3 regions of the Peribacillus sp. NPDC058002 genome follow, and region 1 is predicted to be linked to each of the others. Evidence: riboswitches for the same ligand, from Rfam matches in the RefSeq annotation. Region 1 holds a riboswitch; each other region holds the start of a gene.
What was found. Region 1 has a riboswitch for cobalamin ahead of ACFVSH_RS11740 (hypothetical protein). Riboswitches for the same ligand answer to the same signal wherever they lie in the genome.
Positions count from the first base shown of each region.

Region 2: linked by a shared signal. The riboswitch ahead of ACFVSH_RS10955 (ribonucleoside-diphosphate reductase subunit alpha) and the one ahead of ACFVSH_RS11740 (hypothetical protein) in region 1 are both predicted to bind cobalamin.
Region 3: linked by a shared signal. The riboswitch ahead of ACFVSH_RS16805 ((2Fe-2S) ferredoxin domain-containing protein) and the one ahead of ACFVSH_RS11740 (hypothetical protein) in region 1 are both predicted to bind cobalamin.

Region 1 is NZ_JBHVQU010000051.1:12,753-19,315, reverse strand. It holds gene ACFVSH_RS11755 (DUF4129 domain-containing transglutaminase family protein) at 1-1,830, opposite strand, end outside; gene ACFVSH_RS11750 (DUF58 domain-containing protein) at 1,827-3,020, opposite strand; gene ACFVSH_RS11745 (AAA family ATPase) at 3,020-3,976, opposite strand; cobalamin riboswitch at 4,167-4,386, shown strand; gene ACFVSH_RS11740 (hypothetical protein) at 4,544-5,089, shown strand; gene ACFVSH_RS11735 (ABC transporter substrate-binding protein) at 5,093-6,043, shown strand.
Region 2 is NZ_JBHVQU010000045.1:1,838-14,220, reverse strand. It holds gene ACFVSH_RS10980 (hypothetical protein) at 38-232, shown strand; gene ACFVSH_RS10975 (hypothetical protein) at 1,152-1,307, opposite strand; gene ACFVSH_RS10970 (SulP family inorganic anion transporter) at 1,617-3,074, shown strand; gene ACFVSH_RS10965 (hypothetical protein) at 3,159-3,305, shown strand; gene ACFVSH_RS10960 (manganese-dependent inorganic pyrophosphatase) at 3,401-4,330, opposite strand; cobalamin riboswitch at 4,624-4,804, shown strand; gene ACFVSH_RS10955 (ribonucleoside-diphosphate reductase subunit alpha) at 4,944-7,241, shown strand; gene ACFVSH_RS10950 (ribonucleotide-diphosphate reductase subunit beta) at 7,287-8,339, shown strand; gene ACFVSH_RS10945 (flavodoxin domain-containing protein) at 8,329-8,748, shown strand; gene ACFVSH_RS10940 (cold-shock protein) at 9,077-9,274, opposite strand; gene ACFVSH_RS10935 (hypothetical protein) at 9,473-9,964, opposite strand; gene ACFVSH_RS10930 (GNAT family N-acetyltransferase) at 10,081-10,560, shown strand; gene modB (molybdate ABC transporter permease subunit) at 10,522-11,175, opposite strand; gene spx (transcriptional regulator Spx) at 11,423-11,818, shown strand; gene ACFVSH_RS10915 (HAMP domain-containing sensor histidine kinase) at 11,873-12,383, opposite strand, start outside.
Region 3 is NZ_JBHVQU010000104.1:279-12,678, reverse strand. It holds gene ACFVSH_RS16835 (alanine/glycine:cation symporter family protein) at 1-383, shown strand, start outside; gene ACFVSH_RS16830 (YozQ family protein) at 553-771, shown strand; gene ACFVSH_RS16825 (energy-coupling factor ABC transporter ATP-binding protein) at 875-1,720, opposite strand; gene cbiQ (cobalt ECF transporter T component CbiQ) at 1,739-2,515, opposite strand; gene ACFVSH_RS16815 (energy-coupling factor ABC transporter substrate-binding protein) at 2,502-2,813, opposite strand; gene ACFVSH_RS16810 (energy-coupling factor ABC transporter permease) at 2,815-3,558, opposite strand; cobalamin riboswitch at 3,732-3,925, opposite strand; cobalamin riboswitch at 4,127-4,317, shown strand; gene ACFVSH_RS16805 ((2Fe-2S) ferredoxin domain-containing protein) at 4,468-4,836, shown strand; gene cobJ (precorrin-3B C(17)-methyltransferase) at 4,851-6,488, shown strand; gene ACFVSH_RS16795 (sirohydrochlorin chelatase) at 6,507-7,397, shown strand; gene cobK (precorrin-6A reductase) at 7,394-8,164, shown strand; gene ACFVSH_RS16785 (precorrin-8X methylmutase) at 8,177-8,824, shown strand; gene ACFVSH_RS16780 (cobalt-precorrin-5B (C(1))-methyltransferase) at 8,829-9,941, shown strand; gene cbiE (precorrin-6y C5,15-methyltransferase (decarboxylating) subunit CbiE) at 9,925-11,139, shown strand; partial or broken gene cobI (precorrin-2 C(20)-methyltransferase) at 11,132-11,839, shown strand; gene cobM (precorrin-4 C(11)-methyltransferase) at 11,836-12,400, shown strand, end outside.

The DNA of each region.
Region 1 (6,563 bases):
CCATTCCATGTTCCTTGTTTTCAAGGGTGATCGAGTTTCCCTATCAGGTGTATCATGGAGTTCCTTGGCCTCTTTCCTTGTTTGCTCTTTATTAATTGGGGTTTCTTCAGTGTTCTTCACTTCCTGTTTCCATTCCGAATCGTAAAATTCAACTTCCCCATCAAAACCCTTTGTCGGCTCGAAGGGAACCCAGCCTATCCCTGCAAAATAAACCTCGACCCAGGAATGTGCATTATTATTGGTCACCTTATATACGGACTCGCCATCAAGGATTGATTTTTCCCCTTCCGTATAACCCTTTACCCACCTTACAGGCATATTGGCGGCTCTTAGTAAAACGACCATTGCACTTGAAAAATTATCACAATACCCTATCTGTGTCTCGAATAAAAATTGATCGACATAATCTTGATTGCTCTCCGGATAGGGAATATCGTCCTTAGAATAACTGAATTCAGGTCCGTCAAAATAATCCTCAATAGCTTTTGCTTTATCGTACCAATTCGTTTCATTCCTTATAAGCCGGGATGCCAATTCATATATCCGGTTTGGCAATCCCTCTGGAAGCTGAGTGTTTTTTTCCATTATTAAATCCATCGACCCGTCGGGATCCGTTACCTTCCTTAACTCAGCTATATCAAAACTCTGCATATCATAGCTAAGCTCATACTCTTTCAGGGAAAGTCGTTCGCCAGTATCCTGTTCGGAAATAACTTTGTCCATTCCCTGATAATATTTGAAATCCTTCCCGTTTTTGGCCTCAATCTTTTTTAAATACCCGGATTGCGGATGAAGGATATGGGAATATGATTCCATCATGGACACATTTGCCGTCATTCCTTCTGTCCTCACCACTTCAGTAACGTCGTGAAGACCTAAAGATGCCATATCCTGTCCGTTGGAAAAAGTGTGAAAGTCCGTTTCCAGTATGGAATCCCACCCTTTGCCGGTATAAATATCCTTGTTCTCGACTTTCCAGTAATGTCCTGCAGGAGCATTATTATAAAAAACGATGGAACTATCCGGCTCTATCGAACCGCCAAGCTCCGAATCGTCTTCATCATATCCCACACTTTTACGCTTCGAACCTCCTTCTTCTTTCCCCGCTTTATCAGAATAAGAAGTAATATAAGGCACCGGGTCCGGCCACTGCGGAGAGAGCTTCGGGGCAGCGAAACCAACAAGGACACTTACCAATATCATGCCGGTCAGCATCAAGATCCACTTATTGATGGAAGCCATCTGAAACTTGATCCTCTCCTGTATCGTCAGACGCAGCAGGGACAGCAGGCCTAGCATCAAGAAGCCGATGATGATTATTCTAATCATTGCCATATCCCCCGCATAAGGAGTGAATGTATCAAGTACAGATATAAAAATCACCGTTAACATAAAAAAGAAAAAGATGCTTTGCCTCACCATCACCCAGTAATGGATCAAGTATGTTACAAGCCAAAGAAGGACAAAAAATAACATCGTTCGAAATGGATTTGTGATCAACTCCCAATTCCCATCATATATAAAACCAAGATTGCCCTTAAAATCCGCTAGAAACCCTTTCAGCCATGACAATTGAAATAAAGCGTCTATTGAATGGAGGAACTGTAATGAAATCATTATATAAGCACTATTGAGAATAACTCGGATTGACCAATGTAGGCGGAAATAATGCAGCAGCAGGGAATAGAGCAAAAATAAAATAAAAATGATGATATTACCTGTATCGGTGAGTTTATCGACAGGCCTTAACCATTCAGTAATCAACAACAGACCAAATACATACATCAAGACATGCATGAACCTTTCCAACTTTTCGGTGGTGACATTCACTTTGCCATCACCTCTGATCTATCAAACTTTAGTTGGCCCTGTTCAAAAAAGCTAACCTTCATCCCCCTCGAAACAGCTGCAGAACTTGACAACCTTTCCTCATCAGTAAGATTTGCCTGTTTCTTAACACATAACATTAATCCCTGATTAGGTTGGAAAGCACTCAATATGTCCACCTTTTCTAAAGTTAAGTCTGAAACGATGAATATCACAGCAGCGTTTGCCGGAAGAATTCCCTTCCTGACATTTTCATTCAATGCGTTTACTGCACTCGGCTCTTCTTTAACAAGTCTGTAAAAAATCCTTCGTTTCTGGTAATTGCCCGCTGCTGCCGGTATGATCATCCTCGACCCCATACTCACATACCCAATTTCCATGCCTTTCTTTAACATGGCGTGAGCAACGGAAGCAGCCATCACAATGGATTCTTCGAATAAATCCGACGGCTTTTCATCAAGCATGATGAATACATCCCGGTTTTTCTGCACTTCGAATTCCTTCGTCATGATTTCACTCGTTCTGGCCGTCGCCTTCCAATTAATCCATGACAACTGATCGCCTGGATGATATTCCCTTACTCCGGATACCACTGAATGTTCCCGTTGTGTTTTCTTTGTTGAAACCACTGCCCCCTGATTGAACACTCGATCAAGATCACTGTAGGCAAGCTCATGATAACGAGGAAAAACAGTTATTTTCAGAGGTGAACTATATATCGCTTCCTTTTCGACTAACCCGAAAAAATCCCCAACCCAAAAGCGGATCGATTGAAACGAATGCTCTCCACGCTCCATGTCTTCCAAGGTATATGACATGCAGAAGGTACGCCTGAATCCCGGAAAGATAATGATTTTCCTTTGAAATCCCCTATCTTCCAGACGCTGAGGCAATTCCTCCTCTACCACCATAAATAGTAGGGGCAGCCGGTTTTTACGGGTAAACGTCAATGCTATTTCAACAGATTCGCCGGCCTGGCATTCCCTTTTATTGATCTTTCTCTCAACGATCAAATCATGCAGCGGATAAAACAGCAGAATCAAAGCGTACACAGAAAACGGCAAAAATGAATAAAAAATGAACCAACTGACAAAACCACCTTGAAACATTGCATAGCAAAAGGAAACCGTCAAGAGTAATACAAGTCCGACCACACTCATATTTCCCCTTAAAATGTTGATGAATTTGCGCATTAGGTCATAGCCCGCTTTACAGGCACCTGTGTTGTCGCCACAACTTCATGTATCACCATTCCAGCATCGAAGCCCTCATACTTCGCTTCAGGTTTCAAAATAAGCCGGTGGGAAAATACGAATGGCACCAAATATTGAACATCGTCCGGCAGAACATAGTCCCTGCCCTGGACCCGCGCGTAAGCCTGGGCTGCCTTCATCAAGGCTATCGATCCACGCGGGCTTACACCTAAATAGACCCCTTCATGCGTACGTGTTCGATTCGCCAATTCAACAATATATCGTTTTATTGTGTCATCCACTATCACAGCTTTTACCTCAGCCTGTAATTCTATCAATTCATCCAAGGTGATGACGGCTTCCAGCTCATCAAGCGGTACCGTGTATTGAGCTCTATTAAGAACCTCTATCTCTTCTTCCACACCCGGATAGCCCATTTTCATTTTTAATAGGAATCTATCCAATTGAGCCTCCGGAAGCGGATACGTCCCCTCGTATTCGATCGGATTTTGTGTCGCCATTACGAAGAACGGCTTCTCCAATCTCCTTGTGACACCATCAATCGTCACACTTGCCTCTTCCATGGCTTCAAGTAATGCAGACTGAGTTTTCGGCGAGGTCCGGTTAATTTCATCGGCTAAAATAATATGTCCCATTATCGGACCTGGCCTAAAAATGAATTCTTGTTCCTTAGGATTGAAGATCGAAACACCAGTAACATCAGAAGGAAGTAAATCAGGTGTGAATTGAATTCTCTTAAAGCTTGCACCTATAGATTTTGCCAGTGCCCTTACCATGACTGTCTTCCCTACGCCCGGAACATCCTCCAATAAAACATGTCCACCGGAAAGGAGTGCCACGATACTTAGTTCTGCTATATCCCGTTTTCCGATAATCACCTTTTCGATGTTCCCCAGAACCATTTCCAGTTTTTGATTGACCTGCTTATAAATCATTCTCTACCTCCCGGGATTCACAGTATCACCATGATTTCATACCTTTTTCTATATCAAAATTTTACATTAAGCTCCAATTAAACCTTACATTGTAAGTTTACTAGATATTCGGTAAACCATAAACGAATTTGTCCAAAAATATTAATGCAGTCTATTGAAAAAAGGTATGGTAAACTGTTGCTAAGTGAATATGAATCTTGCAGAAAAAGGTGCTGCATTGTCAGCTTAATAGGGAATTCGGTTTAAAACCGAAGCTGTTTCCGCAACTGTAAGTGCTAATGAAATAAGATGTTTACCACTATTTGAGGTTGTAATCGCTCGCCGATTACCGGCCATTTAACCCAAATGGGAAGGTTCTTAGAGTAAAATGACGCACGAGCCAGGAGACCTGCCTTTTTTCATCGTATTATGCTCTTCGGAAGATAGGAGATTGTACGGCCCTCCCATCTTTTTCTACTACAGATACATAGATGCCCGAAGCCGACCAAAACTCTTGGTCGGCTATTTGTCTTGCTGGGAAAAGCAATACGGAGGTCATTCACCCAATACGTAAAAGGAGGAAGATTTATGGCAAAGAAAGACTTTCGTTTTTTATGCTACCCATACATGCGTGAGTCCGTATCGACCGTCGATTTTGAAATCCGCACAGACTCATTGACGACACAGATCGGCTTGGCCGCCTCGCTTACTGAGGACGTCCCCGATGTATACCGTGACTTAATGGAATTATTGCCCATGGTTTACCATTTAAACGGCTCAGTCCGTGGGAATTTAGCCATTACCGGCGATGATCTCGACCGTTTAAGTGCAATCTACGACCGGTATGTCGCTGAAGTGAGGGATCGAATCGAAACATTCGTCCTTCCACAAGGATCAACCGCTGCATGTACTTTGCATACTTGCCGCAGTGAGGCCAAAAAGTCCGTGCGAGCTTTACACAAGGTAAGTCTAGAAAAGAAAATTCCAGGAATTCTTTTTGATTACGCTCACTTGCTTGCAAATGTATTATTCGTGATGGCAGTCTACGTCAATAAGCAACAGGGGATCGAGGAGATTCCTTTTATAAGTAAATCATACCCAACCAAACCAATGAAAAAGAAAACGGAGGAATAAATAATGAAGAGAACCCTACGATTCAGTTGGATTTCCATGCTGATGCTTACGCTATTCCTCACCGGATGCGGAGTGAACAATGATCAATCCTCAAAGGATAATAAAGATAGTAAAAAGGTCGAAGAAATCAAGGATTATACCGTTACGGATGATACTGGTAAGAAAATAAAATTCGAGAAAATCCCGGAAAAGGTCGTTTCACTTCAGCCAAGCAATACGGAAATCTTATTTGCCCTTGAACAGGGTGATAAAGTCGTTGGCGTGACAGACTTCGATAATTATCCAGAGGAAGCGAAGGATATCGAACATGTTTCAGACTCCGTTAACATTAATGCAGAAAAAATCATTGCCTTGAAACCTGATGCCATCATTGCTTATACCATTGGGGATGAAACGGCACTGAAACCACTTGAAGATGCCGGTATCCCTGTATTCATCATTAAATCTGCGGCAAATTTCGATGATGTATATGGTGATATCGGGCAGATTGCTAAAGTGATGGGTGTCGCCGAAAAAGGGAATGAATTAGTGAAAGATATCAAATCCCAAATTACAAATGTCGAAGAAAAAGTGAAAACCTTAGATGAAAAGGAGCAAACATACTTTGAGATTAGCCCTGCTCCGGAAATCTATACAACAGGATCGGAGACCTTCCAAAATGAAATCATGGACACTGCCGGCATAAAAAACATCTTTGATGACCAAAAAGGCTGGGTTAAAGTATCTGATGAAGAAATCGTCAAAAGGAACCCTGAATCCATCATCACCACCGCCACGTATGCAGATGATGCTGTTGGTGAAATTAAATCGCGTAAGGGCTGGGAAGATATCGATGCGGTGAAGAACGATGATGTCCATTTACTTGATGAAAATATCATGTCACGTCCTGGACCAAGGGTCGGGGAAGCTGTTGAACTCGCAGCAAAGACTGTTTATCCTGACTTGTTCAAATAACACGATAGGAGGATACGCCAATTAATCGGCGCATCTAAGTTTGTAGACAAAAGGGGTTCGGAATTAAAAAATTCCGAACCCCTTTTTGAAACACAATTTTGGCCAGGTTTAAGAGAAATAGGCTCTACGATCGACTATGTTAAGCCATGCCCTATTGGCCATCTTCTTTTAATTATTAAAAGCGAAATGAGCATCGTCTGTATCGACTATTTTTGAGTCCCCTTAATGTAGTCCAACGAATACCTTACTTTTCATTTGCATCTGCGAATACATGCCAAATCGTTTTTTGTATTTCGGATATCTATTTTTTACACCATGATGACTGCGCAGATGATATGCATCTGACACATATGCCCGCCAGTCCTCAGGTATGGTTACTATCTAATTGTTATAACAAAGTCGATTGAAGAGAAAGGTACGGGACTCCTGCTTAGAAATGCGGGTCTAGTGAGACCCAGCAGGCGCAAGCCGAGGAGGCTCCCTGACCACCCGCGGAAAGCGAGTTTCTTGAGCGGAAATC
Region 2 (12,383 bases), on a different contig from region 1:
TTTAATTTGCCTAAAATTAAAAATAGGAGGGTTATATATGTTTTTTCCAACCATTTATTCAGCCACTACAGATGAGAGACACATAGTTAAAGATAAAAATACTTGTGCATGCGGCACAAGGTATAATGTATTCGCAATGCTGACCAGAAGCGATCTTCGAAAAATCAGGTTCAAGCATTATAAAGAAGTGACATGTCCTAAATGTAAATCCAGTATCATTGATAAGGAATAGACTCTTAACACCGGGAGGTTTCTACTCCAAAAACTTTGATAGAGCTGGCCTTTTCACCTTGTTTCGGTAACAATAGCCATCTTCCTCATGCCTCCTTACCCAGATTACACACAAAATCGAATAAAAAAAGACCCTTTCAAGATCTTTTATCATTGCTATGTAAAGTGAATGTGCGGCTGAATATAGCTGGCTCGATTCAAATCATCAGTTTATAAGCTCTACTCCGCTTCCCGTTTGGTATTCCATCAACTGGGCCAAATATTTCTTAAGTAATAACTCGGCAAGTACAGGGTCTTTCAGGTTATTCAATAGCGTGTAGGAGCCCAATTCGTCAAAATGGCCAAGACTTTTTTCGGGAATCCATTTCGGGGAACATTATGAGCATGCATGGCCTGTTTGTAGGCATAATAATAATCCTCCAGCTTATTGGTGGTACCGCCCCCACCCCAATAATATCGTCAGGGAAAGCTTCTTTATTATCGGATATTCACTAAGGTAAAGAATTATCCCTTCCCAGTATGAGGATGCGATTTTCCCATTTCACCGGTATCATCAATATCAGCATATCATCCCATTTTGTCACTGATTTCTTTATATTTAAGATAAAGCTGTTCTTTCATATGATCCCATTCCGAGGCTTTTTCCGCTTCACTTTCGATCAGATTCGAGCGGGCAGTAAGTGAACCTCTTCCAGTTTCAAAACGGCAATCCGGTGTGGCCTGTATAAATCATTGTTCATCAATGTCGCATATTCGACTATTTAGCTTATCTTCTATTTTCTCTTCAAACAATTAAGTTATGTAACTACCCTTTACCTCTTCTTCGAGAATTTCCGGGGAACATTCTCCTAGGTGAATGGGAAAAGAATCAGCAAAATGGAGCGAACCTCCTTTCCATACATACAAACGATCATCCTCTCTCAATACGATCGCCACGAAAATTCCAATTGAAATGATTCCACCGTAAAATCCAATGTTTCTTGGATTGTATCGAATTTCACTAAATTCCTTGCAGTCAGTCTTAAATGATTCTCAATCTTTTCCACCAGTTTCGTTCTTTTCTCGCTCTTATTCATAGGAGTAACCCCCATTTTCATTCATAATAAAAGAATAACACATTTAAATACAGAAAAATCTGAATCGTGGCAGCGAAAGCGATTAAGAAGGCTTTGGAAATTTTTTGCCCTTCGTTATTGGATGTTGCCCATCGTCATTTCCTGAAATTCCTCCCTTTAGGCCTTTTACCTTCATTCGCCTATAATACGAAATGAATAGCCCCCGATTTGTCGTTTATATTATCCATATAGATAGAAAGAAGGACTCATGCTATAATTTAGTGCGTTAAAAGAAATGAACACACATATATAGAAAGAAGGAGTATTTCTTTGAATACATCTGGATACAAACAGGAATGGTTTGGCAACGTTAGAGGAGATGTTCTATCCGGTATAGTCGTTGCCTTGGCATTGATTCCGGAGGCGATTGCCTTTTCGATCATTGCTGGCGTTGACCCAATGGTTGGTCTATATGCCTCATTCTGCATTGCCATCGTCATCTCTTTTGTCGGCGGAAGGCCGGGAATGATTTCTGCAGCCACTGGTGCAATGGCACTCGTCATGGTCGATCTTGTTAAAGATCATGGCTTGAACTATTTACTTGCTGCAACAATATTGACTGGTTTGCTGCAAATTTTACTAGGAGTATTAAAAATCGGGAAATTAATGAAGTTCATACCGAAGCCGGTCATGACTGGTTTTGTAAATTCTTTAGCTATCTTGATATTCACGGCTCAGCTCACCCATTTCGTGGGCGAAACATGGATCATGTATGTCATGACAGCCGTTTCTTTAGCTATCATTTATCTTTTTCCGCTGATCACGAAAGTCATACCTTCACCACTTGTCGCCATCATATTCATGACGATCGTTGCAGTTGCCACGGGGGCTACGGTGCGGACGGTTGGGGATATGGGGCAATTGACCGAAGCGCTACCGATGTTCATGCTTCCAGATATCCCTTTGACCTTCGAAACTTTGGCGATCATTTTCCCTTATTCCATAGCCCTTGCGTTTGTTGGGCTGCTTGAATCATTATTGACAGCTCAAATAGTCGATGAGATGACTGACACGGACAGTAATAAAAATAAGGAAGCCAAAGGCCAGGGAATTTCGAATATCATTGCGGGATGCTTTGGCGGCATGGCGGGATGTGCGATGATCGGCCAATCCGGTATCAATATTAAATCAGGAGGAAGGGGCCGGCTCTCCACATTTGTAGCTGGCGCATTCCTTATGGTATTAATCGTGGTATTGAATGATGTCCTTATTAAAATCCCGATGGCTGCACTTGTCGCAGTCATGATCATGGTTTCAATCGGGACCTTTGACTGGTCTTCCCTAAAGAGGCTCACAAAAGCTCCAAAGTCGGATGCAGCCGTGATGATCGTGACGGTCCTCATTGTCCTTTATACACATGATTTATCAAAAGGGGTATTTGCCGGAGTGCTCTTGAGCATGATTTTCTTCTCGGCTAAAATTTCTAAAGTGGCTGTAGTGAAAACGGAAGATATCCAGGCTAAGAAAACCATTTATCATATCCGCGGGCAAGTATTTTTCGCTTCTGTCCAGGACTTTGTTTCGAAGTTCGACTTCAAGGAAAAAGCCGATTCAATCGTCATCGACTTTTCCCATTCTAAAATCTGGGATGCTTCAGCAGTCGGTGCTGTTGATACGGTTGTCCTTAAATATCAGCTTCTGGGAATACCTGTCCAAGTGCAAGGACTCGATGAAGATAGTTCTTTATTGCTTGAAAAACTCGCCACATCAGAAAGTAAAATATCTTGAAGAAGTAAGTTTTGTTGAATAGAAACTTTTCAAACCGACAAAATAGATAACATGAATTATTTCCTTTTGAAAGGGGCGAAAAGCATGACACCCGAGCAGGATTATACAGCAGCAAATCTGTCACCGGATTTATTGAATGAACTGAAAAGCTTTGAAAACAGACTTGGCGAGGAAGCCAACAAAGAACTGATTGTCATTGCCTATGAAAAAGAAAAGGAAGCTTTGAACTAAGAGAAAAGACTCAACCACCATTAATGGTGGTTGAGTCTTTTTGCATGTGCAGAAAAAGGATGCCCATGTTTTTAATGAGCACCCCTTCTCCTGTATTATTTGCTGAATACGTCCGTTAAGATCGGCACGATTTGTTTTTTACGAGATACAACGCCTTCTAAGACGGCGATGTTATTGTTTAATGAAACGTCGTATGCTTTTTCCACTGCATAAGCTGCTTTACCAAGCGCCAAGGCAGCAGAGTCATTAGTCAAGATATCCGTTACGACAAATAGGAATAAGTCCAATTCCTTCTCGGCGATGACCGCTCCTATCGCCGCTTCCAATTCTGCTTGCTTAGCAAGGACTTCGTTCGGATCTACAGCATTGACCTGTGCTATCTCCACTTTAGCCATTCCCATGGAGAATTCCTTTGCATCAAGAGTGATGAGCTGGGCAATCGTTTTGTCGCTCAAGTCAGCTCCGGCTTTCAACATTTCCAAGCCGTATGTTTCAGCGTCGACTCCCGCAATGGCAGCCAGTTCCATTGCTGCTGCAATGTCTTGCTCCGTGCATGTAGGAGATTTGAACAATAACGAATCGGAAATGATGGCAGACAACATAAGACCTGCGATTGCTTTAGGGACTTCGATGCCGTTTTCTTTATAAATTTTATTTAAAATGGTTGCCGTACAGCCAACAGGTTCCGCCCGGTAATATAGTGGATCGCTTGTTTCAAAGTTAGCGATACGGTGATGGTCGATAACTTCCAACACACGGACTTGGTCAATATCTTCAGCACTTTGCTGGCGTTCGTTATGATCGACCAGGATTACGCCTTCAGCTTCCCCTGCAACTTTTTCCACAAGGCGGGGAGCTTCGAATTTGAATTGGTCCAATGCATATTGAGTTTCACCATTCACTTCACCCAGACGAACTGGTTCAGCGTTGATACCTAACTGCTTTTTCAGGTCTGCATAAGCGATTGCTGAACAGATTGTGTCTGTATCCGGGTTTTTATGTCCAAAAACTAATACTTTTTCCAAGATTTTATCCCCTTTTTCTTAAATATTTTTCCGCGAATCCCCTCATCGCAATAAGGGAGAGCCACCTTTACTAGACAATTTATTTTAACACAAAATCGCGTAAAATCAGCGCTTGAATTACCCATTCCCCAATAAATTCTTTCATTCCATCGCACTCTGCCCTCACTTTGTCAATAGATAAGGGCTGGTTTTTTTCAAATATATTAGTTGAATTATCATCGTATATGGCTTACGATAATATAAGCAGAAATACTAGATATTGATTACATAAACATTACTAATAACTATATATAGAATTTTTTATAATCCAAGGTGCCAGTGATGGCTGAAAAGGGAATCCGGTGTAAACCCGGAACTGTCCCCGCAACTGTAAATGTGACGAAATGAGAAACCCACTGTATAGCTCTCTATACGGGAAGGACTCAAAGTAGGATGATCATGAGTCAGGAGACCTGCCTTGAATTTTTCACGTTTCTTATTCTTCGGGGATTGAGATGATGAAACGATAGTTTAACGGCTATTTTTTCATGGCTCTTTTATTCTATCGTTTGATCCGCTCAATTCATTGGGCGGTTTTTTTATTTTAGAAGGAAGTCAACAAGGAGGATTATTAATGACTCAAACATATAACTCTACCATAAGTGAAAATGACACAGAAGCGAAGTCCATCCAGCTCGAGATGTTATCAAAGGAATTCGAAGGCCATCTCGATATGGAAAAGTTCAAAAAGCGTTTTACAAAATGGCTAGATCGCAAAAGTGACTCAACTGAAGAACAGGCATCAAAAAAACTGATTCAGCTCGCTCTTGAAAGTGTGGATATCGATGCTCCGGATTGGACGTTCGTTGCTGCAGCAGAACTGTTGAATACAATGTATAGGGATGCACAAGCCAATCGAGGCTATGAAGGCATGAGTTATGGCCCATTCTATGAGCTGATCGCGGAACTCTCCCAGCTTTCAGAAGGTCAGCGTTATCCTATTTATAAATCAGAACTGCTATCTTCATATACGAAATCGGAAATTGAGGAATTGGGTTCGGTAATCGACCCGGAAAAAGATAAATTATTCTCGTACATAGGCATCTACTTATTGAACGACCGCTATCTGGCCCGCCCTCAAAAGGACAAGGTCTACGAACTGCCACAAGAACGTTTCATGATCATCGCGATGGAAATCATGCGATTGGAAAAAACGGAGCACCGCCTGCAGCTCATTAAAGAAGCATACTGGGCCATGTCCAATCTTTATATGACCGTTGCGACTCCTACACTCTCCAATTCAGGTAAAACACATGGACAGTTAAGCTCCTGCTTTATCGACGCAATTGAAGATTCCATTGACGGAATCTACCTATCAAACTACGATGCAGCAAAAGTATCTAAATTTGGCGGCGGAGTAGGTCTTTACGTCGGTAAGGTACGATCGCTTGGTTCTGATATCCGGGGTTTCTCTGGAAACAGTTCCGGCACGACTCCCTGGATTCGACTATTCAACCAGACAGCTGTAAGTGTCGATCAATTGGGGCAACGTAAAGGTGCCATCGCGATTTACTTGGATGCCTGGCATAAAGATATCATGAGCTTCCTCGATTTAAAGACACAAAACGGGGATGACAGATTAAAAGCCCATGATATTTTTACAGGCGTATGCATACCCGATTTATTCATGGAAGCTGTACGCGACAGAAAAGAATGGTATCTTTTCGATCCGCATACCGTTAAGCAAACCCTTGGGTTTTCACTTGAAGATCTTTATGACGAGAAGAAAGGCGAAGGAAGCTTCAGGAATCATTATGCACTTGCTGTCGAGGCCGCAGAAAATGGCACGCTTCCAAACTATAGCTTTGAAAAAATCAAAGCGATGGACATCATGAAAAGCATCATGATTTCTCAATTAGAAGAAGGCGTACCGTATATGTTCTACCGCGATGAAGTGAATCGGAAGAATCCCAATAAGCATAAAGGTATGATTTATTGTTCAAACCTTTGCACGGAGATTGCCCAAAACTTAAGCCCTTCGACAATCACGGATGAATATGAAACAGAAGATGGAGATGTTGTTGTGGTTCGTAAAAGCGGCGATTTCGTTGTCTGCAACCTTTCATCCATTAACTTGCCCCGGGCTGTGGGCAGCGATGTTTTGGAAAGATTGATTCCCATTCAGATCCGCATGCTGGATAATGTCATAGATGTGAATAATCTTCCTGTCAAACAAGCATCCATCTCGAACAAACGTTACCGGGCAATTGGTTTAGGAACGTTTGGATGGCATCATTTACTTGCCACACAGAATATTTATTGGGAATCCGATGAGGCTGTTCACTATGCAGATGCTTTATACGAAAAGATCGCTTACTTAACAATCAAGGCATCTAATGAATTGGCCAAGGAAAAAGGTTCATACCCATATTTTGAAGGATCTGATTGGCATACAGGGGACTATTTCGAACTGCGTGACTATACAGATCAAAAATGGATGGATTTAAAAGCAGACGTGCATGAACACGGGACCCGTAATGGCTATTTAATGGCCATTGCCCCGAATTCTTCGACAGCTAAAATCGGTAATTCCACGGATGGAATCGACCCTTTGTATGAAATTGAATTTTACGAAGAAAAGAAAAACTTCAAATTCAAGGTGACCGCTCCAGGCTTGACGCCAAATACGTATGAATATTATAAAAAGACACGATTTAATTTGGACCAACTGGAAAGCATCAGGCAAAATGCAGCCCGCCAACGCCATATTGACCAAGCAATCAGCTTTAATCTGTATGTACACAATACAATCAAAGCGAAGGTTCTATTGGATATCCATTTAACGGCATGGGAAAGCGGATTGAAATCAACATATTATGTTCGTTCGACTTCTTCCGAATATGACAATGCCTGCGAAAGCTGTTCAAGTTAACGACAATCATAACCCAGTAATCTATTCTTAAAGGAGTTTTCACGAATGACCAATCATATCAAAAAGATTCGGATGCTCGAACCTACGCATCCAACCAAAGCAACCGGTGTTTTCAAAGGAGAAGCTTCAGGCTTCCTTCTTTGGAACGATATTCAGTATGAAAAATTCTATGATACCTATACACAGCTCATCAATAACTTTTGGAAGCCTTCGAGCGTAAACATGATTCAGGATAAAAAGCAGTGGGGCGAATTGGACGAAGATATCCAGGACGCTTTTCTCGATATCCTTACAATGATTGCTGGAATGGATAGTCTTCAAACGCCCACTTTAGTAGAAATCCTTCGGTACATCAAAGATCCGGCGGCAAAAGCTATTCTGGCCAATATGGCCCAGCAGGAATCGATCCATAATGAGTCTTATTCCTATATCCTTGCTTCCTTGATTCCTGTAGGCAAGCAAAAACAGCTATTCGACCGCATTAAAGAACATCCTGAAGTGATTAAGCGTAACCAACCGATCGTTGATGCTTATCAAACGTTCGTGGACGATCCCAGCCCTCAGCATTTATTCGAGGCACTGATCCATTCAACGAACCTTGAAGGGATATATTTCTATCTGGCTTTCGCCTTTTATTATAATTTAGGACGACAAAATTTAATGACTGGTTCCGCTACGATGATATCCTATATTCATCGTGATGAAATGGTCCATTTCGATTTCATTGGAATGCTCGTTCAAATCTTGATGTATGAATATCCTGAGTTAAATAATGAAGAAAACACGAAGTTCATCTATACAACGATTGAAAAAGCAGTCGAACTCGAAAAAGAATGGTCTGAATATATGCTCGATGATATCCAAACCAAAGCCGATCTCGATTTGGAAGAATTCAATGAGTACATCGAATATATCGCCAACAAACGGTTACGTATGCTAGGCCTTGAGAATTTGTATAAAGAGTATGGCGAGAATCCGATGCCATGGATCAAAACGTTCGATGATGAATCCATCGGACTTACCAAAACCGATTTCTTCGAACAGAAGTCAAGGACATACAGTCAAGTAAATGCCAGCAATGGGTTCGATGAGCTGTAAAGTTGCCATTGTCTATCATTCTGCCGGAGGCAATACAAAAGCGCTTGCTGAAGCCCTCTCTTCCCTTTTACCTGAAGCTGGACTATATCGAATGAATGAATTCGACTTACGCACATTGCCGGATTACGATGCATTGATCGTCGGCACCTATACATGGGGCAATGGGGAACTTCCTGCTAAATCAGCAGCCTTTTATAAAGAACTGGAACAGTTGCCTATTGCTCATCTGAAAGCGGGAGTCTTCGGAACCGGTGAAACCAACTATCATCATTTTTGTGGGGCGGTCGATCATTTCCGGGACATGTTATTTGCCAAGAGCCAGTTATTGGTGACATTGAAGATAGAACAGATGTATCAAGAATCGGACTTGCCCAGACTTCAAAAGTTCGCCTCGCTATTCCAGAACTGACTGAAAGGGGATTTGCGCATTCGCATATCCCCTTTCAGTGTTTTTTAAAGAGCTTGGCTCCCTCTATCATAAGCAACGGTAAACATGTAGTATAATGGAATAAAAAAGGAGATAATATCCAATAACTGAAAATATAACCTTGTTCTGCCTATCCTTTTTATGCTAGTGCTTGTCGCATTCGTTATATTCATCGTGTTTTTCCTGGCAGGGCATTTTAATCGTTCTAAACGGATCGAAGAAAAATTGGACAAAGCATTAAAGGAAATGGCCGAAAAAAAGGGAAAATAAAAAGACTCCATTATCGGAGTCTTTTTTTATATGCGTTCAATTATTTTTGAACGTTAGCTGCTTGTGGTCCACGAGCGCCTTGCTCGATTTCGAAAGAAACTTCTTGGCCTTCTTCAAGCGTTTTGAAGCCTTCGCCTTGGATAGCTGAGAAATGTACGAATACATCGTCTTGGCCTTCAACTTCGATGAAACCGAAACCTTTTTCTGCGTTAAACCATTTTACTTTACCTTGTACCATGATAGTTCCTCCTGTGTTTGGAAAAATCCATTTTATTACTATTTTTGGTTCTGGATAATGTTTCAAGAGGAATCCTATTACAGTAAATCCTTCTATCAAACTTATTCCGAACAAAAATAATTACTTATATTATATCATGGAAATTCCTAAAAAAACAAGATTATAGCAGTAAATCAACCGACAAATTATCCTAAAATTCTACATATTCCTCTTCTTGCTTTGTCGGAAGCCTTCGTCCAATAAGTAGCGCTCCGCCTCTACTGGACTCTCGAAACACTCCTCAAGGTTCGATCCGGAATACACATTCCAAAGCAGGTCTTCCCTTTCAAGTGTAAGCTCTTGCTTTTCAGGGCCAATCCATGTCCCTTCCAACCTAGCGAACCCGTCTTCCTCTTCTTCGAATTCAACCGGAGGTTCAGATAGATAATCGACGCTTTTTTGGATCAATTCTTTTAATTCCGCTTCATTATAGTCACGAATATTGATAAAACCTTTACGGTCAGTGTCTTTTTTTCTCATATGCCCTGCGTAAACGAATCCATTTCCATTGGGATGCAAGTGCTGAACGACGATTTTTTTCTCCTGGACGCTTTCTGGATAATGAAAGTTCACACGTCCCAATGAAACATCTTTTCGCTGTAATTCCGGAAAAGTTTCAATGATGCTCAATTTTTCTTCAAATGTTAACAAATTTCTTCCTCATTTCATTAGTTCATATTGTTTGTCGATTATAACACAGACTGATTGGAAACAATAATCTCCTTCTTCGATTATAATGTGATGAAAGGGAGTGATACGATTTGATCATGAAAATTCGGGATCTGGACTCCGATTATGGCCAGCAGCTTTTTAATCTTCAAAAAGAGGCCTATAAGGTGGAAGCGGATATGATCGGTTTTGCCGATATACCTCCTCTATTGGAAACATATGAACAATTCATTCATTGTCATGAAACGTTTTTAGGCTATTTAAAGGGTGATGCGTTAGTGGGTGCACTATCTTTTTCAAAAGAGAATCGTCAAATGCTGATTTGCCGAATGGTCGTCCATCCTGATTATTTTCGGCAGGGTATCGCGGATGCACTCTTACATGCCCTTCAATTACAAGGCGATTGGGAAAAGATTTCCGTTTCAACCGGTAAAATGAACCTGCCCGCACGGAACCTTTACGAAAAAAACGGCTTCACACATAAAGATGACATAGAAGCCTCTACCCACTTTTTCATAAGTATATTCGAGAAAAAGCATTCATTTTATGTAGGTCACGATAAAAAGCATAAGAAATGAAATGACAATAATTACGGCAACCCATAGCCAGGCTAATGTCATATTCCCGGAGTCCATGGCGATATAAATCGCAGTCGGTATGGTTTGTGTCTGTCCGGGAATGTTTCCGGCAAACATGAGTGTGGCTCCGAATTCCCCCAACGCACGAGCAGAACTCAAGATGGCACCTGTGACGATGGATTTGACCGCCAATGGAAGGGATACATTCAGGAACAACCTCAACTCACCCGCCCCGTCAACCCTTGCCGCATTTTCGATTTCTTCATCTATACCTTCAAAACCCGTTTTAGCGGATTGGTACATAAGCGGAAACGCTACCACGGTAGATGCAATGACCGCCGCCCACCACGTGAACATCAGGGGCTGACCAAAAACCCTTTCAATGAATTGTCCCGGCAACCCACTCTTGCCAAAAATTACAATCAATAAAAACCCAACGACGGAAGGCGGCAAAACAAGCGGCAATAAAAACGCTGTTTCCAACAGGACCCTTCCCCTGAATTGCTTTTTAGCCATCATTCGCGCCAGGATTATTCCTAAAATGAAAACAAGGATACCCGATAGTCCCGCTACTTGTATCGATAACCTGACTGGCGACCAAAAATCCCCTGTCATGATACTATCCGCACAACACTGTTAAATATCGGCCCATGCAGATCCTTGTTCGGCATCATTACCCAAATGGCTTCTTTTTCATTAAAGGCAGATTTCATTTCATTTTCTCCCTTTCTTTTTAAAATAACATTTAAGTTTATTTTTCTTGACATCTTGCTGACACAAAGAAACGTTAAAGTAAGAGTATCACAAATATAAAAATAATTTCATTCCAATAAACTTGAAAACTTTGAAGGAGTCGATTTTAATGGTAACAATTTATACTACTCCAAGCAGTCTAGCCTGTCGTAAAGCAAAAGCTTGGCTTAAAAAGAACGAAATTTCCTTTAATGAACGCAACCTATATTCCCAACCTCTTTCTATAGAAGAAATAAAAGAGATTTTACGTAAAACGGAAGGCGGGACAGATGAAATCATCTCAACCCGTTCCAAAAAATTCAAAAGCCTGAATATCGATATAAATAATACACCGCTTAATGATCTTTGTAAGCTTATTCAAGATAACCCGGATTTACTTCGCCGGCCAATCATTTTCGACCATAAGAATTTGCATGCAGGATATAATGAAGAAGAAATGGGACGCTTCCTTCCAAGGAAGGTCCGTCATGTACAATTATGGCGTGCAATCAGCCAATTGGCTTAATAGTTAGCATCCTGCATAATAAGAGGGTTGTCCATTACATCGGACAACCCTTTTTTATACCTGATCCGCTTTCTCTATGACAATCGTGAAGGTGGTGCCCTGTTCATCGCTATCCTTAAGCACTAGATCACCCTTTTGCGCTTTTGCGAGCATCTTACTGAATGGCAGTCCCAAACCTAAACCACGTACCTTCAACTTTTTGTTTTCACCACGATAAAATGGTTCGAACACAAATTGTTGTTCATGTTTTGGGATCCCCCGGCCACTGTCCAGTACATCAATACAGATTCGTTCTTCATCCTTTTCATAAAGGTGAATCGCTATTTTCCCTTTGCCATCAAGTGCATGCCTGGCATTATTCAAAAGGTTAATGACGATTTGCTGCATCCGCAATGAATCAATTTGACCAAAGACCGGTTCATCAGGAACTTTTATCTCAAGAGCGAACGCTTGATCATCATCCTGGGTCACCTGCCAGCGATAGGCGATTTCCTTGATGAATATATTGATATTCTCTTTTTGCAGCCGAATTTTAAAAGCACCTGCCGATATGGCATTATAATTG
Region 3 (12,400 bases), on a different contig from region 1:
CCATCATTGTACTGTTATTCGCTTTTAGCTCCATTGTGGGCAACTATTATTATGGAGAGTCGAACATTGGCTTCATCAATGAAAATAAGGTTTGGTTAAACATCTATCGCATCGCAGTCGTAGGGATGGTGATATTCGGTTCTCTAGCCTCACTGGATTTTGTTTGGGGATTGGCTGACTTGCTGATGGCCCTTATGGCCATTATCAACCTAATCGCCATAGCGTTACTAGGGAAGATTGCATTTGCTGCATTGGCGGATTATCAAAAGCAAAAGAAAAGTGGGAAAAATCCTGTCTTCCATGTGAACAATATTAAAGGCTTGAAGAATGTGGAATGTTGGGGTGACCCATCCGATAATGTGGATGTGAAGAAGGAAGCCTAAGCTCTCAATAAGCTTACATGTAGAGCCCTTGAAAGGGGATTTTACTTGTAAGCTTTTTTTGCCTTTTTTTATCATTATTGAATATTGCTTCAGTTTTTACACAAAATACCTTTGTCTTAATACAGCTGTCAATGGATGATTGGACAATTTAAAACTAGGAGTGAAAAAAATGGATAGCAAGCAATCAAAAAATGAATCTTCAGAAATTGCCGGAAGAATATATGATGTTAGTGATTATAAACGGGAAGATCATTTATCTTCTGGACTGGCTACAACCCACGAACAAGTTTCGGATACTTATGCGGAAGGGGAGGTAAAAGCAGTCGTTGATGATGTGAACGGAAGAGATATTGAGCTTGCAAAAGAAAGAACCGAGGAAGAAAAGTAATAAATAATAAGATTTTTGGTTTTTAGGAACAAAAATGATCGCCTGCTATTTTAAAGACCCCCTAGCTTTTGGAAAGAGGAAACAATAGCTAGGGGATGCTTAATTAATAAATCCTTTCAGTCTCCAACATTTGAAGCAATTCTTCCTTCGTTCTTGGGAAAAGGTCCCGTACTAAAGGTTCCCTTGATTGAAGAAGGGCTTGAAACATTTCAAAAACCCACGGCTTCTCCAGATGTGCCTGCAGCAAAACGTCTTCATCATGGAAAACGGATACGGGATCCCCTTGGTATATGACCATACCATCGTTCATGACAACGACTTCATCAGCCCATTGATATGCTAAATTAACATCATGAGTTGATAGGATTATCGTTCTGTGATGGTGGTGGATACTGTCCAGCAGAGCCATGATCTGTCTTGAGAAATAAGGATCCAATCCAGCTGTAGGCTCATCCAAGAGCCAGACATCAGGTTCCATGGCGAGTACCCCTGCAATGGCGACACGTTTTTTTTGCCCAAGGCTCAAAAAATGGGTGGGTCTGTCTTTCAGTTCCGTTATTTCCGTTTCAGCCATCGCCCAATTTACTTTCTCCTGGACTGCATTTCTATCCCATCCTAAATTCATCGGTCCAAACGATATATCCTGTTGTACATTAGCGGAAAAGAGCTGCGAGTCGGGATCTTGAAAAACAATCCCCACTTGCTTTCGTAATGATAATAATGCTTTACGGTCATATTTCATTTTCTTGCCCTTAAATCTGATCTTTCCTGCCGTAGGTTGTAAAAGACCATTTAAATGGAGGAATAAAGTCGATTTGCCGGCACCATTATTGCCTAATAATGCTATCTTTTTACCGTGTTGGATCGTTAGCGAAAGATCGTTTAAAGCAAACGTTCCATCCGCGAATTGATGGGTGAGGCCTTCTATATGAAAAATATGCTCGTCCATTCTTGGGTTGCCTCCAATTTACAAATATCCATTAATAAAGATTAAGCTTCCTAGTATTACAATCGCGATCAGCCAATTGCGTGAGGAGTAAGTGTAAGTATCCTCGATATAGGAAAGGTTCTCCTGATAGCCTCTTGCGTTCATTGCCATCGTCAAATGTCCAGAGCGCTGCAATACTCCTAAAAATAATGATGAGGTTAGTAATCCGAGAGAGCGAATGCCTTTCCTTAACGAACCATACCCCAGCCGTGAAGCTTGTGATTGGTGAATGGCCAAAGCTGTTTCTAAAAAAATAAAGATGAAGCGATAGGTCAATTCTATTAAATCGACCAATAAGGAAGGCACTTTAAGTTTTCGCATCACCGATAGAATGACGGTAATGGGTGTAGTTAAGGTGAGAAAATATAAACAGCTGATGCTGCCTATTACGACAGTGATCAAATTGATCACTGTTCCTATGCTGTCATCGCTGATGAATATTTGCCAGTTCCCGACCTTCCAGGACCACCATATATTCGAAAACGAAGTAAATTTGCTTGTAAAAGAAAAAAGGATGGTAATGGTTCCTGATAGTATAAAAAATCCCGGTAATAGAAGTAATTTAAAATAATAAGAAACCGGGATTTTTGCCGCAAAAATGATTAAAGCGCTCATCACCGTAAAAGTGATGAGTGAAACGGTCATATCCCTTACCGTTAACGAAAATAGCAAAAGGGAGATTGCAAAAACCATCTTTTCTAACGGATGTACATCCTTTAGCCCATTGAAATAGGCATATTTATCAATGAGTAACATGCTTCGATTTTCCGGGAATTTCCTGTTTGGTTTGCTTATTCCTTTGTTTCGTTACACCTATGAAATAACCAATGAAACCGGCTCCGATTGCAGCTTGCAGCGCAAATAATAAACTTTCGGTTTCCGCACCTGGCGGCTCCCAAATACTGTTGAACCATGGCTTGTATTCCGGCTGGATTTTAGTGATGGCTTCTTCAGCTTCTCCATCGGCACCGCCAAATTCCGTTCCTTGTTGCGTGATTAACGGTATGGTAGCAAGAACGACCACCAGGAAAAGCAGCAGTAAACTTTTTTTCATGTTAACGGGCCTCCTTAGATAAAACTCGCAGCAACTTCAATTCGCCTAGATTGTATTTTTTTAAGAAATTCATCACGACGACTGTCAGTAGCCCCTCACTGATTGCCAAGGGAATTTGGGTCAGGGCAAAAATCCCTGCAAATTTACTGAAAGAGGCCATGAATCCTCCTACCTCGGATGGAAAAGCAAGAGCAAGTTGAATGGAAGTTACTACATAGGTTCCCAAATCTCCAAAAGCAGCAGCCAAGAACACGGCAAGTGAAAAGGACCAACCCAATTTAGTTGCGCCCTTGAAGACGAAGTAAGCAATGAGCGGTCCGCAAACGGCCATGGAAAATGCATTGGCCCCTAATGTCGTCAATCCTCCGTGAGCCAGTAAAACGGCTTGAAATAATAGAACGATGGAGCCAACGACACTCATGGCCAATGGACCGAATAAAATGGAGCCCAAACCAACTCCGGTAGGGTGTGAAGAACTTCCCGTAACAGAAGGAATCTTTAGGGCGGATAAAATGAATACAAATGCACCCGATAGGCCAAGCATCATTTTTGTTTCTGGGTTTTCCCTTACTTTGGTTCTAATGGACCGGTAACCCAGGATTAAAAATGGAAGCGTCACGGCCCACCAGAATATAGCCCATTCAATGGGTAAAAAGCCCTCCATGATATGCATGGCCATTGCCCGTTTTGGGACGAAAAGCAGTAAAATGACAAAATAAATGGTCTTCCAATTGGTTCTTTTCATTCTTTCTCCTTTCAAAACTTTTAATTTTTCTGAACAATCTTGAGAAGAAAGGCGGCCCAACATAAAAAGCACTTCTCTCAAAGGAAAGAAGTGCGTAATGAACAGGAATTTTGCAGCATAAACCAACCATGGGCCTTTCTGCCTGATCCGCACACCCATCCTCGTAGGTTGAAACAGTTTCACGCTTCATGGCAGGTCTCCTGGCTTTGGTTCATCATCCCATTACATCCTTCCCATCTCATTTGACAGTGGAATTGTTAAAGTAATAGGACTCCCCTTTACAGTGGCGGGACCGCTCCGGATTTTCACCGGCTTCCCTTTTAAGCTGAATTCCGAAAAATTCAACACCATAAAACTTATGTAATTATTTAGAAAATTCTCGTATAGTGTACCATAAAGAAATAATTCCAGCTATACTATCTTTTTTTTTTGACTAAGTTTGTTGCAAGGAAAGGCTTGTTGACAGGATATACACTATTAAACTTTTCTAAACAGTCGGAATAAACTATTGAATTTTGATAAAGTTGTTATATGATAGATAAAGTTAGTTAGAAATGTATAATAAAACCAAATATTTCATTTTAAAAGTGCCCTTGTGTGAATATGCAAGGGATAATAGGGAAATCGGTGAAAGTCCGATGCAGCCCCCGCTACTGTAAACGCTGATGAAATTGTCGATAGCCACTGGCATTGTTGCCGGGAAGGGACAAGGTAAAATGAAGCGTAAGCCAGGAAACCTGCTTTTAAAATTGCATGATACTTTTCGGAGGGAAAGGTAGAAGGACTATGACGATTTCGGGAGATTGGGCATTCTTGCCTGGGGCTCCTCATCCATATAGTTTTTTTAAACCTTGACTCTTATGTTAAGGTTTTTTATTTTGCCTTTTCCCTGAACGCAGGAGGAAGAAGATGACTACTTGGAACTTAATGGGTACAAATACACATCTGTTGATTTGTAATGGAAGCAGCTGTATGAAAAAGGGCGGGGAAGAAGTAACCCAGGCGATTCGCGATGAAATTACTTCCAAAGGACTGGACATGAAAATCCATACAACGAGGACACGGTGTAACGGAAGATGTAAGGATGCCTGCGTTGTGATTGCCTATCCTCAAGGAAACTGGTATCGAGTGGAGACGCCTGATTTCGGCCGCCAAATTGTCAGCCATATCGATGATGGGGAGTTTGTTCCACAAATGATCTACCAATTCAATGATGGGGAAATGGCACCCAATCCAAATTTTCCTGCTCATACGGGTATTTCAAAGAACAAAGCGTAAAAGGAGATGTCTTAATGAGTACAAACGGTAAATTATTCGTCGTGGGCTTTGGACCAGGGAATTTTGAACACATTACCAAACGTGCTGTCGAAGCCCTTCAAGAAAGTGACTACATCATTGGTTATAAAACTTATGTTGAACTCATTCAGGGACTGCTTACAGATCAAACGATTATTAGTACGGGGATGACTGAAGAGGTATCGCGTGCTCAGGAAGCAGTGAAACAAGCGGAGCTGGGTAAGAAAGTTGCGGTAATCTCCAGCGGGGATGCTGGGGTTTACGGGATGGCTGGGTTGGTTTATGAAGTATTGATTGAAAAAGGCTGGAAAGAAGAAACTGGAGTGGGCATTGAAGTCATTCCTGGCATTTCTGCAATCAACTCTTGTGCATCTTTACTTGGGGCACCAGTCATGCACGATTCGTGTACAATCAGCCTCAGTGATCATCTAACTCCTTGGGAACTGATCGCTAAAAGGGTTGAAGCAGCTGCAATGGCAGACTTTGTCATTGCCCTGTATAATCCGCGCAGCGGCAGGCGGACGAGGCAAATTGTTGAAACACAGAAGATTCTCCTTCGCTACCGTTCACCCGATACACCTGTCGGGTTGGTGAAAAGTGCCTATCGCGATAGGCAAGATATTGTCATAACCAATTTAAAAGAGATGTTGAACCACGATATTGGAATGTTGACCACTGTCATTATTGGTAATTCCTCCACCTTTTTATATGATGACAAAATCATTACACCAAGAGGCTATCAGAGGAAATATACTTTGAATTCGGAAAAGCAACCATTGAAGCCGCATCAGCGTCTGCAAAAAGAAGCGGAACCGTGGGCATTAGATCAAGAAGCCTTCACCGAATCCTCTGGAGGAGTTGGATTACTTACAAAAGCACCTGAAAAGAAGCCAGCTTCCTTTGAAATGGCAATGGAAGCACTGTCAAGAGTCAAAGGTCAAACCGTTCAGCAATCCATTGAGCCGATTGTTCAGCAAAAAATGGAGTCGGTATTCGAACTTGCCGTTAGTCCAGGTGTGGCGAATAAACAATTCACTCCCAAACAAATGATGACACTTGCGGAAGTTGTCGGGGAAAAGGGCACGATGGAATACACGCCAAATCATAAAATCGTATTAAAGATACCGACAATGGATCCGGAAGTCATTACGGGGAAATTGCAGTCAGCAAACTTTCTATTATCACCGATTGGAGATGTACTGACATTAAAAGCATGTGATTTCTGTGATGGCGAAAAAACCGAATCCATTCCTTATGCGGATGAAATACATCGGGTGCTTGGCGGAATGAAAATGCCAAAGGAACTAAACATCGGTTTTAATGGGTGTGGGATGGCTTGTTATAGAGCTGTGATGGATGATATCGGGATTGTCTTCCGAAAAGGGAAGTTTGACTTATTTCTTGGAGCTAAACCGGTTGGAAGAACAGCCCATCCAGGTCAGCCTGTTGCAGAAGGCATTGAACCGGAACAGCTTGTTGAACTGATTACGGACATTGTCGCGGAGTATAAGCAAAATGCCCATCCAAATGAGCGGCTTTTTAAATACTTCAAACGTTCGAAAAAGATACAGAATTTTTCTTATCAGGACATCGCTCCCAAAATAAACATAGAGCCTGCGCCTTGTGAAGACTAATCAAGAGGGGGAAAGTAAATGAAAGCAGTTTTGTTCGTAGGACACGGAAGCCGTTTGGCTTCGGGAAACGAAGAAGTCCTTCAATTTATTGAAAATATGGTTCCGGCATTGGATGGGCGCTTCCTTGTTGAAACGTGCTTCTTGGAATTTGCGGCACCGAATATATCCAAAGGCATTGATAATTGTGTAAAACGAGGGGCTTCTGAAGTTATCGTCATACCAATCATTTTGTTGCATGCAGGACATTCGAAATTACATATCCCAGCTGAAATAGAGGATGGGAAAACAAAGTATCCAGAAGTGAAATTCACATATGGCCAAACGATAGGGGTCCACCATGATATATTGACAATCCTGACAGACCGTCTTGAGGAAGCGGGATTCGATACAGCTTCTGAACAGGCAGAGACAGCAATATTGCTGATTGGCCGAGGTGGCAGTGATCCTGATGCAAATAGTGATATATATAAAATTTCACGATTATTATGGGAAAAATTGAACGTAAAATGGGTCGAAGCAGCTTTCATGGGTGTAACGGACCCGCACGTTGACGAAGGTATTGAACGATGCATCCGCTTAGGGGCAAAAAAAGTAGTGATGCTGCCATATTTCCTGTTCACAGGTGTGTTGATGGAAAGAATGGAGGATATGCTGAAAGGCTATCAAGAGCAATATCAAGATCAAGAATTCATTTTGGCTAAGTATTTTGGATATCATCCAACATTACAGAACATTCTGCAAGAACGTGTAATTGAAGCTAGTGAGGGCAGATCAAGCGGGGCACGTGATTTGGAAAACTATCGTAAACATGTCGAGGAATATGGACATGCCCACCATCATCACCATCATGACCACGATCACGACCATCATCACGATCACGTTGGGCAAGTGGTGGGGACGTCAAAATGATTTTGTTTTTGGCGGGTACAAGTGATGCAAGGGAATTAGCGATTGAGATGCAGCAGGTGGGATTCAAGGTTTTGGCAACTGTTGTAACCGGGTCGGCAGCTAAAAGTTTGCAAGATGCAGGCATAACCACCCGGATTGGCCGATTAACTGCAGAGGATATGACATCTTTAATCTCGGAAAAAGGTCTCCAGGCAGTAGTTGATGCAAGTCACCCATTTGCCGAAGAAGCATCCAAGAACGCCCTTAACGGAGCAAAGGCAGCAAATGTCCCTTATATTCGTTATGAGCGTGAAAGTCAACGGTTTCAGAATGATAAATTGATAGTTGTCCGTGATTATGAGGAAGCTGCTAAGCTTGCTGCTGTGAGACGGGGAGTCATCATGCTTACGACAGGAAGTAAAACCCTGGCGGTGTTCGCAAAAGAATTGGTAGGGCTAGAGAATACAAGAGTCATAGCGAGAATGCTGCCACGCATGGATAATATGGAAAAATGTGCTCAGCTGGGCATTGAGCAAAAAAATATCGTTGCGATTCAAGGGCCATTTTCCAAAGAATTAAATAAAGCTCTATATGAACAGTATGGGGTCACATTGATGATTACGAAAGAAAGTGGCAAGGTCGGTGCGGTTGATGAGAAATTGGAAGCAGCGTTGGAATGTGGAATAGAGACGATCATGATATCGCGACCGGATGTTGACTATCAAAATGTTCATTCCAGTTTTGATCATGTCATCGCCGAGTTGAATAAACAACTAAATGAAAAATAGGAGGAATGCAAGATGGATTTTAAAACGGATTTTAAACCACTAACGGTAGACCCAGACAAAATATATGATTATAGCTTCTCAATCATTGCTGAAGAAATGGGCAATCATGATTTTTCTGAAGATGAATGGAAGATCGTCCGCCGGGTCATTCATGCTTCAGCGGATTTTGAATTGGGAAGAAGTGTCATCATCCATCCAAATGCCATTCAAGCTGGTGTGGAAGCCATTCGCAAAGGTAGACATGTCATTGCGGATGTGCAAATGATCGAGAGCGGTACAGGCAAAAAAAGATTTCAAAAACACGGCGGGGACGTTCATTGCTATATTTCAGATCCGGATGTGATGGTCGAAGCAAAACGTTTGAATACGACAAGGGCGATCATTTCGATGCAAAAAGCCGTTAAGGAAAATGAAGGGGGCATTTATGCCATTGGCAATGCACCTACAGCTTTACTTGAGCTCATTCGCCTTATTAAAGAAGGGATTGCAAAACCGGACTTAATCATTGGAATGCCTGTTGGGTTTGTTTCTGCAGCGGAATCTAAAGAGGAACTCGCTAAGATCACGGAGGCTCCATTCATTACGAATATTGGCCGAAAAGGTGGAAGTACTGTCACTGTTGCTGCATTGAACGCGATTTCCCTTTTAGCTGATAGTTAAAATCATGGAAAAGAAAGTAAAAAAAGACCCCTCACAAATGCGTCATGGGTATACGACAGGGGCATGTTCGACTGCCGTGACTAAAGCGGCATTGACTGCATTGATCACGGGGGATGCACTTGAGGAAGCGACGATTTCCTTGCCCATCGGGCGAGATGCCACTTTCACTATTGAGAAATATGCTATTTCGGAAAATGCGGTTAGTGCTGAAACGATCAAAGATGCCGGAGATGATCCCGATGCTACCCATCTGGCACATATTATCTCTACGGTCAGCTGGTCGGAGGCACCTGGGATTATCCTGGATGGAGGGATAGGTGTGGGGCGTGTGACCAAACCCGGGCTTCCTGTCCCTGTAGGAGAAGCGGCCATTAATCCTGTACCGCGCAAAATGATTTTAACCACTGTGGAACAAACATTGGAAGAATTTAAGATCAATAGAGGAGTGAAAGTCGTCATCTCCGTGCCAGCAGGTGAAGAAATAGCGAAAAAAACATTAAATGGCCGCTTGGGGATTGTGGGGGGCATTTCCATTTTAGGAACAAGGGGCACTGTCGTCCCTTTTTCCAGTTCAGCCTATATGGCAAGCATCGTCCAGGCTATAAGTGTCGCCAAAGCGAGTGGCTGTGAGCATCTTGTCTTAACTACTGGCGGGCGCAGTGAAAAGTATGCGATGGGCCTTATCCAGGATTTGCCTGAGGAAGCCTTTATTGAAATGGGTGACTTTGTGGGCTTCTCACTTAAGCAATGTAAGAGACAGGGAATTAAAAAGGTATCATTGGTCGGCATGATGGGGAAATTCTCCAAAGTGGCCCAAGGTGTGATGATGGTGCATTCAAAAAGTGCCCCGGTCGACTTCGGTTTTCTATCGGAAATAGCCCAAAGCGTCGGAGCTGAAGATGATCTTGTTCTTGAAATCAAGAATGCAAACACGGCGTCCCAAGTCGGGGACATGATGTCAGCGATAAATAATGTTGATTTTTTTAATAAACTATGTGAATCCTGCTGTCACTCTGCCATAAAGCAAGTGAAGGGCGGAATTGAAATGGAAACGGCGATTTATTCGTTGAAGGGACAATTACTGGGAAGGGCTGTTGGAATTGAGTCAATCGATTAAATTAATCGGGATAGGGGATAACGGTCAGGAGAGCTTGCTGCCCCAATATGCCCAATGGATAGAAGAAAGTGAAGTGCTGGTCGGAGGTGAACGGGTCTTATCGTTTTTTCCGAACTATTCTGGCAAGAAGATTGTCATAAAGGGCGGTTTGAAAAAGGTGGTGGAACAACTGCGGGATGAAACTCATCCAACAGTTGTCTTAGCTTCCGGTGACCCATTGTTTTATGGGATGGGAGGCTATCTTTCAAGCAAAATCAACATAGAGGTTTACCCATATTTCAGTTCAATTCAGCTTGCTTTTGCAAAAATGGGTGAAAGCTGGCAAGATGCCTTCCTAGTCAGTGTTCATGGCCGCAGTATGAAAGGTCTGGCCCAAAGGATAGATGGGAAAGCGAAAGTAGCTTTGCTTACTGACATCGAAAATAGTCCCAATCAACTTGCTAAATATCTCATTTCATTCGGAATGACTGAATACCGGGCATTTGTGGCTGAAAATCTTCAAGGAGAAACCGAAGACTCTGGCTGGTATGAACTTGAAGAAATGGCGGAGCGGGAATTCTCGCCGTTGAATGTCGTCATTTTGAAAAGAAAATCAGAAGGTCCAAGCTGGTCCTTGGGGATAGAAGATGAAGAATTTTCGCAGCGGAAACCCGACAAAGGCCTCATAACCAAAAAGGAAATTCGGGTATTAAGCCTGCAAGCGTTGAAACTCAGGAAAAACAGCACCGTTTGGGATGTTGGGACGTGTACGGGCTCAATGGCAATTGAAGCGGCCAAGCTTGCATCCGAAGGCCAAATTTTCGCAATTGAAAAAAATGAGCCTGATTTAGAAAACTGTTATCAAAACCAGCGTAAATTCCGTACAGATATAACGGCCATTCATGGAAAAGCTCCGCAAGGACTGGAAACTTTTCCGGATCCTGATGCGATCTTCATTGGCGGGACCGGCGGCGAAATGGCAGATCTCATCCATACATGCTGCAAACGATTGAAAGAAGGCGGCAGAATCGTTCTGAATGCTGCGACGATTGAGAATCTTTACAGGGCTAATGAGGCATTTGCTGAAGCTGGTTTTCACACTTCCATCATGCATGCCCAAATCTCCAGAAGTAAGCCAATATTGGGAATGAACAGATTTGTTCCGCTTAATCCTGTGTATATCATTACTGCACAACGAAAGGAAGACATGAATGAGTAATCTTGGTACATTATTTGGCCTTGGCGTGGGCCCGGGCGATCCAGAGCTTATTACAGTAAAGGCATTTCGCGTGATTCAGGAATCTCCGGTCATTGCGTATCCAAAAAAAAGAAAAGGGAGTAAAAGCTACGCCCATCGCATTGTTGAAGTTTACATTCGTCCTGAAGAGAAGGATATGCTGGGGCTGGTTTTTCCGATGACGAAAGATCAAGCGATTTTGGATCGGGAATGGAAGGGAACGGTCGAAAAAGTTTGGCAAAAATTAAATGAAGGTAAAGATGTTGCTTTCGTTACGGAAGGCGATCCGCTTTTATATAGTACGTTCATACATATGATGTAATTGATGCAGGAGTTGCATCCCGAAGTCGAAATCAAGACAGTCCCGGGCATTTCTTCTTTTAATGGGTCAGCGTCAAGACTGGGCATCGCTTTGGCTGATGGTGATGACCATGTGGCGATAGTTCCTGCAAGGGATGACTATGAAGCGATGAAGAAGGCGATCGAAGATCATGATGCCGTGGTGTTCATAAAAGTGGCAAAGGTCATCGATTTAATGATTACCGTTTTAAAAGATTTGGACCTGCTTGAAAAGGCCTCGGTCGTAACCAAAGTCACTTCCGATGAAGAAGTGATTTGGAAAGTAAGTGAATTGGAAGGACTTGAACTAGAATACTTAACATTGATGGTGGTGAGAAAATGAAGATATATATTGTAGGTGCTGGCCCGGGTGACCCGGATTTGATAACTGTAAAAGGATTGAACATTCTCCAAACGGCTGATGTGATTTTATATACGGATTCATTAGTGAATGAAGAATTGATTGCTAAGGCAAAACCCGATGCCGAGGTGCTAAAAACGGCAGGTATGCATTTGGAGGAAATTGTTGGCATCATGGTTGAGCGTGTTAGAGAAGGAAAGATGGTTGCTAGAATCCATACAGGGGATCCTGCCATGTACGGTGCAATCATGGAACAAATTGTCCTTTTGAAGAAAGAGGGTATTGGTTATGAGGTGATCCCGGGCGTAAGTTCGGTTTTCGCCTCGGCAGCTGCAATAGGAGCAGAGCTGACTATCCCTGATTTAACTCAGACACTCATTTTGACGAGGGCTGAAGGACGTACGCCTGTTCCGGAATTTGAGAAGTTACGTGATTTGGCAAGTCACCACTGTACGATTGCCCTTTTCTTGAGTGCGACCTTGACTAAAAAAATCGTTAAAGAACTCCAGGAGGCCGGTTGGAAGGATGATACTCCGATAGCAG